2 regions of the Micrococcus flavus genome follow, and region 2 is predicted to be linked to the other one. Evidence: predicted binding sites of a transcription regulator. Region 2 holds the regulator's gene; the other holds the start of a gene.
The links. The regulator LexA, encoded in region 2, represses DNA repair genes until DNA is damaged. The targets are predictions, from matches to a motif close to TCGAACANNTGTTCGA.

Region 1: a site for LexA is predicted at 1,174-1,189, ahead of BJ976_RS05735 (DUF6504 family protein). Genes of this name have one in related genera too.

Annotation. Positions count from the first base shown of each region.
Region 1 is NZ_JACHMC010000001.1:1,241,485-1,244,887, reverse strand. It holds gene BJ976_RS05740 (metallophosphoesterase family protein) at 1-1,031, shown strand, start outside; gene BJ976_RS05735 (DUF6504 family protein) at 1,341-1,673, shown strand; gene BJ976_RS05730 (DNA polymerase III subunit alpha) at 1,670-3,403, shown strand, end outside.
Region 2 is NZ_JACHMC010000001.1:1,592,826-1,596,228, forward strand. It holds gene BJ976_RS07395 (histidinol-phosphate transaminase) at 1-547, opposite strand, end outside; gene BJ976_RS07400 (LysM peptidoglycan-binding domain-containing protein) at 618-1,019, opposite strand; gene lexA (transcriptional repressor LexA) at 1,257-1,961, shown strand; gene BJ976_RS07410 (ATP-dependent DNA helicase) at 1,963-3,403, opposite strand, start outside.

The sequences.
Region 1 (3,403 bases), 350 kb from region 2:
AGTTCAACGACACCCAGGGTGGCGCCGACTCGGACCGCCGCACCCTCGAGTTCATGGGCAAGGTCCTGGACCGGGAGCGGCCCGACTTCGCCCTCATCAACGGCGACGTGATCGACGGCTCGCCGAAGACTGACCTCGAGGTCAAGCAGGCGTACAACAACTTCGTTTCCCCCATGGAGTCGCGCGGCGTCAAGTGGGCCATCACCTTCGGCAACCATGACGAGGACTCGGTGGAGGGGCACGGCACCACCATGACGGAGTCCCGCATCCTCGACTTCGTGCGCCAGTACAAGCACAACCTCAACCCGGCGCCGGTCCCGGGCGTCCCCGGTCACAGCAACGCGCAGATCCTGGTGCGCGGCTCCCGCGGCGCCGCCCCGGCGTTCGCGATCTGGCTGCTGGACTCCGGCCGGTACGCCACCGAGGCGGACACCCATGGCCAGTCCACGGGCGGCTTCAAGTCCTACGACTGGATCCGCCCCCAGCAGGTCCGCTGGTACGAGGAGACGTCCGAGGCCACCGCGTCCCGGTTCGGCAAGCAGAACCCCGGCCTCATGTTCTTCCACATCCCCACGCACGAGCACGCCCAGCTGTGGCATGCCGCGCAGAGCGTCGAGGAGGCCTCGGACCACGCCTCGGCCGTGGCCCGCTTCGGGATCGAGGGCGTGAAGCACGAGGACGTGTACATGGGCCTCGTGAACTCCGGCATCTACGCCTCCGTGAAGGAGCGCGGCGAGGTCAAGGGCATCTACTGCGGCCATGACCACATCAACACCTACAAGGGGAACTTCTTCGGCATCGAGCTCGGCTACGCCCCCGGCACCGGGTTCGACACGTACGGCCTCAACGACGGCACGTGGGACCAGCACACCCTCCGCGGCGCGCGCGTGTTCGAGCTCGACGAGCGCAACACGGCCGTCTACGCCGGCGGCACCCGCGTGGTGTGGGCGCGCGACCTCGGGATCGACATGGACTCGGCCGGCCAGCCCCTCGCCGAGCCCGTGCCGTTCCCGGCCTACGTGAAGGCCTGAGCCCCGGTCCCGCCGCCCACGACGACGGCGCCCGCCGGCCGCCCGCCGTCCTCCGTCCGCCCCCGCGCCCGCTCGGCGCGGGGGCGGGCCCGCTCCCGGCCTTAACGTGTCCGCCCCGCTTCATACGTTGAGAGCATCGCATTCGAACATGTGTTCGAGTATGATGGGTGTGCGGCATCCGAGGACCTCGAGCCCTCCTGCTTCCCCGCATTCTTCCCCCGCCCGGATCTTCCCGCCGGGTGGCCGCACCCCGAGGCCTGCCGGCAGTCCGCCGGCGGGCTCCGACCGTGAGCCATCCAGGGAGAGAGCATGGGGACCTTCACGCAGTCCGTCGCCGTGGAGTGCGCGCAGGACGGGGCACCCGCCCGCCTGCGCTGGGAGGGCCGGGAGTACGTCCTGGCCGAGCGACCGCTGCGCTGGTTCGAGCGCCGGCGCTGGTGGGCCGAGGAGGTCCGCGCCGAGAAGGGCCGCGGACCCGGTCTCGTGGACCACGAGATCTGGCGGCTCCAGGTGAGCCTGGCCCGGGCCGCGCACGCCCCCGTGCGGACCCTGGACCTCGCCCATCACCTCGACTCGGGACGCTGGCGGCTCGTGCGCGTGCACGAGCCCGCCGCGGCGGGGACCCTGCGGCGCACGGCATGAGCGCCTTCCCGCACCTGCACGTGGTCTCCGCCTTCAGCGCCCACTACGGAGTGAGCTGGCCCGCGGACCTCGCCGCCGCCGCCGCGGCCGCGGGCATGGACCTGCTCGCCTGCACGGACCGGGACGGCCTCTACGGCACCGCCAAGCACGTGGCCGCGTGCCTGCGCCACGGGATCACCCCGATCGTGGGCGTGGACCTCGCCGTGCGCTGGGCCGAGGACGAGCCCGCCGGGCGGGTGGTGGTCCTGGCCCGGGGCGGCCGGCAGGGCACCGGGTACCGCGCCCTGTGCCGCGTGGTGTCCGCCGCCCATGCCCGCACCACCGGGGGATCCGCCAGCGGCGAGCCGTGGGCATCGGTGGCCGAGCTCGCCGCCGCGGCGACCGGGCCCGTGCCCCACGCGGCCGACCCCTCCCGCCCCGCCACGCCCGAGCTGGCCGTGCTCCTGGGCCCCGACTCGGACGTGGGCCGCCACCTGGCCCACCGTCGCACCGCCGCCGGGGCCGCCGCGCTGCGCCGCTGGCGCTCCGCCCTGCCCGCCGGGACGCCGCACGTGGAGGTCGTCAGCCACCTCTCCGCCCCCGGCCAGCGCCTGGACACCGGCCACGCCGTGAAGATGCTGCGCGCCGCCCGCGCCGCCCGCGTCCCCGCCGTGCTCGCCAATGCGGTCCGCTACGCCGCCCCGGACGGCGCCGCCACCGCGGACGTCCTGGACGCCGTCCGCGCCCTGTCCTCCCTGGACGCCGTCCACGACCTCCAGCCCAACGGCCAGGGCTGGCTGAAGCCCACCGAGGCCATGCACCGGATCGCCCGGGAGGTGGCCGATGCCGCGGACGAGCGCCCCGGACCGCTCCTGGCCGCCACCCGCGCCCTCGCCGAGGCCTGCGCCGTCGACCCCGAGGCCGACCTCGGGTGGGGCGTGCCGCGCGTGCCCGAGGCCGCCGTCGTCGGCATCGAGGGGGACCCGGACGCGGTGCTGCGCCGCCGCACCCTCGAGGGCCTCGCCGCCCGCTACCCCGCGCTGCACACCGGGGCCGGCCGGTTCGGGACCAGCCGCGCCGCCCGGGACCTCGAGGACCGCGCCGAGCACGAGCTCGGCATCATCACCCGCCTGGGCTTCGCCGGGTACTTCCTCACCGTCGCCGCCGTCGTGGACCTCATCGAGGGCATGGGTGTGCGCGTGGCCGCCCGCGGCTCCGGCGCATCCTCCCTCGTCAACCACGCCCTGCGGATCTCCCACGTGGACCCCATGGCCAACGGCCTGATCATGGAGCGCTTCCTCTCGGACGACCGCTCCACCCTCCCGGACATCGACATCGACGTGGAGTCCGCCCGCCGGCACGAGATCTACCACGCCGTCGTCGCCCGCTTCGGGCCCGAGCGCACCACCCTGATGAGCATGCAGAACGCCTACCGCGCCCGCGGCGCCGTCCGCGACGCCGGCCTGGCCCTCGGCATGGACGAGCACGAGGTGGACGGGATCGCCAAGCAGCTCTGGCGCTTCTCCGCCTCCGACTTCCGCGGCGCCCTCACCCGCATGCCCGAGCTCTCCGACCTCGCCGGGCGCATCGACTCGGGCCGCCGCGAGGGGCGCCACCAGCTCGACCTGCTCGTCGACCTCACCGAGCGACTGGACCGCCTGCCCCGCCACATCTCCATGCACCCCTGCGGCGTCATCCTCTCCGACGCGCACCTGCTGGACCGCACCCCCGTCCAGCCCTCCGGCATGGGC
Region 2 (3,403 bases):
CCGCGTACACGGCCTCGATGGTCTCGAGCCCGAGGGCGGTGCCGGTGGGGTTGTTGGGCGAGGCCAGGAAGACCACGTGGGGGCGGTGGCGGCGGACCTGCTCCGCGGCGTGGTCGGCGGAGAGGGTGTGGTCCGGGGCGCGGCCGCCGTCCACGAAGGCGGTGTCCGTGCCGGCCGCCAGGAGGGGGTACATGGAGTACGAGGGCAGGAAGCTCAGGAGGGTGCGGCCCGGCCCGGCGAACGCCTGCAGGATCTGCTGGAGCACCTCGTTCGAGCCGTTGCCGGCCCAGACCTGGTCCGGAGTGATGCCGTGGCCGAGGTAGACGGCCAGCCGCTCCCGCAGCGCGGTGAACTCCCGGTCCGGATAGCGGTTGAGCCCCCCGGCGACCGTCGCGACCCGTGCGGTGATGGCCTCGGCCACCTGCGGCGGGACCGGATGCGTGTTCTCGTTGGTGTTGAGCATGTACGGCACGTCCAGCTGGGGGGCGCCGTACGGGCTCTGGCCGCGGAGGGACTCACGCAGGGGCAGGGAGCTCAGGTCGGTCATGGCGCCCATCCTAGGAACGGGCCGGGCCGGCTTCCCCCATGCGACGGAACGGGACCCTGCCGGGGACCGGTCAGCGGACCGGGGGCAGGTAGAGCTCCTGGCCGAGCTCGAGCTCGCCCCCCTCGAGGGCGTTGAGCTCACCGATGCGCTCCATGGTGACGTAGGGGTCCACCCCCGGGGCGGCGTCCCGGGCGATGGACCACAGGCTGTCCCCGGGCATCACGGTCACCGTGACCAGGTCCTCGGAGGCGACGTCCGCCGAGACGGCCGGCGGAGACAGCATCACTCCGGCGAAGAACGCCGCCGTGGCGGTCAGGGCCGCCACCGACAGCATGAGGGGCAGCCCGCGGAACAGGAGACGGCCGCGGCGCGTCAGGCGCAGGGGGGCCGACGGGCGCGCCGGAGCGTGGCCGGAGCGGGACCGCCCGAGGAGCCGGGGGGTCCGGGAGAGTGCAGTGGTGACGGGGGTCATGAGCTGTCTGCCTTCCTCCCGCCGCTGCGGGTGTTCGAACATCTGTTCGAGTTCGTTCGAACCCATTTCTAGCACATCGGTTCGAGACTCGCCCAGGAGGGATCGAACATATCTTTGAAGAGCGGTTCGGGGTCCACTAGGGTCGCTCTCACCAGCACATTTCCTGGGGCTGCACCCATGGCACCACCGGAGCCGGACACGTTAAGCCCCCGCCTTCCGAGAGAACGGACCGTCCGCATGGCCTCCTCCGATCAGACCCCGTCCGCCGCCGTGCAGCCCCTGACGGACCGGCAGCGCAGGATCGTGCGCACGATCCAGGAGGCCATCGCGGAGCAGGGCTACCCGCCGTCGATGCGGGAGATCGGCGATGCGGCGGGCCTGGCGTCCCTCTCCTCCGTGACCCATCAGCTGGGCCAGCTGGAGCGCTTCGGCTACCTGCGCCGGGACCCGGGCAGGCCGCGCGCCCTCGAGGTCCTCCTCGACCCGGACGGACGTCCCGCGGGAGAGGCGCCGGTCGCGGCCCCCGTGCCGCTGGTCCCGGCCCGGCACACCGGAGCCGCGGGCGGCGAGTCGGTGGACGTGCCGTGGGTCGGGCGGATCGCGGCCGGCGGGCCGATCCTCGCGGACCAGCAGGTGGAGGAGGTCATGGCCGTCCCGCGCCGGCTGACCGGCGAGGGGGAGCTGTTCATGCTCCGCGTCTCCGGCGACTCCATGGTCGACGCCGCCATCTGTGACGGGGACTGGGTGGTGGTCCGCCGCCAGGACACCGCGGACAACGGTGACATCGTGGCGGCCCTCCTGGACGACGAGTCCACGGTCAAGACGTTCCGCCAGCGCGACGGCCACACCTGGCTGCTGCCGCAGAACACGGCCTACGAGCCGATCCTCGGTGACCACGCGAAGATCATGGGCCGCGTGGTCACCGTGCTCCGCGCGCTCTGAGTCAGGCCTCCTCGGCCAGACGCGCCAGCACGCCGCGGACCACGGCGCGGTCCGTGGTCCGCCAGAAGTCCGGCAGGGCGCTCGTGATGTACCCGCCGTAGCGCTCGGTGGCCAGGCGGGGATCGAGCACGGCCACCACTCCGCGGTCCCCCTGCGCCCGCACCAGACGGCCGGCGCCCTGCGCCATGCGCACGGCCGCGTGGGTGGCGGAGACCCGCATGAAGCCGTTCCCGCCGTGGCGGGCCACGTCCCGGGTGCGGGCCTGGGAGAGGGGATCGTCCGGCCGGGGGAACGGGATGCGGTCGATCACCACGAGCCGCAAGGACGGCCCCGGCACGTCCACGCCCTGCCATAGGCTCATGGTGCCGAACAGGGAGGTGTCCGGCTCCTCCGCGAACTGGCGGACCAGGGCGGAGAGCGTCGCGTCCCCCTGGCACAGCACGGTGCTCCTCTTCCCCAGGCGACGGCGCATCTCGGCCGCCGCGTCCTCGGCGGCGCGGCGGGAGGAGAACAGGCCGAGCGCTCCGCCGTTCGAGGCACGCAGCAGCGCCTCGAGCTCGTCGAGGGACTCCGGGGACGCGGTGCGCCCCGGCTTGGGCAGGTGCCGGGCCACGTAGAGGACGCCCTGGCGGGGGTAGTCGAAGGGCGAGCCGACGTCGAGCGCGGTGTACTTCGGCGCGTCGGGGCCGGCCAGGCCCACGTCCCCGGCCACCGAGTCGAACCGGCGGGCCCCCTGCCCCACCGTGAGGGTGGCGGAGGTGAGCACGGTGGTGGCCTTCCCGAAGAGGCCCTCGCGGAGCTTGCCCGCCACGGAGATCGGGGCCACGTAGAGCTGCGGGGGGTCGGCCTCGTCCCCGGGCTGCCAGCCCACGCCGGGCTCGAAGTGTCCCGGACGGGTGGCCCACAGGACCTCCGGGAAGTCGGCCTCGGGATGCGCCGCGAGCATCCGCTCGGTGACCTCGACGACCTCGAGCAGGCGCGAGCGGGCCATCTGCCGGCCGCCGTCGGCCTCGCCTTCCGTGTCCTTGCCGAGGTCGGAGAAGCACTGCCGCGCCGCGCTCAGCACGGCGGTCAGCGCCCGCTCCTGCGCGTCGTCCGGTCCGCCCTGGATCAGCCCGGAGGGGACCCCCTCGAAGGCGCGGTCCACCCCCGCCGCGGCCTGCACGAGGTCCTCCACGGCCACGGAGGTGTGGCGTCGCAGGGAGGTGGCCGCCCCGTGGACGATCGACCCGGACAGCTGGCCGGTGACGGCGCCGGTGACACGGTCCTGCAGCTCGTGGGCCTCGTCGACGATCACGGCCGAGTACGCGGGCAGCACGGCGAGCCCCTCGAACGCGCTGATGGCGAGCATGGCGTGGTTGGTCACCACCACGTCCGCGTCGGCGGCGTCCGCGCGGGCCCGCTCGGAGAAGCACTCCTCCGCCATGGGGCAGCGCGAGGCG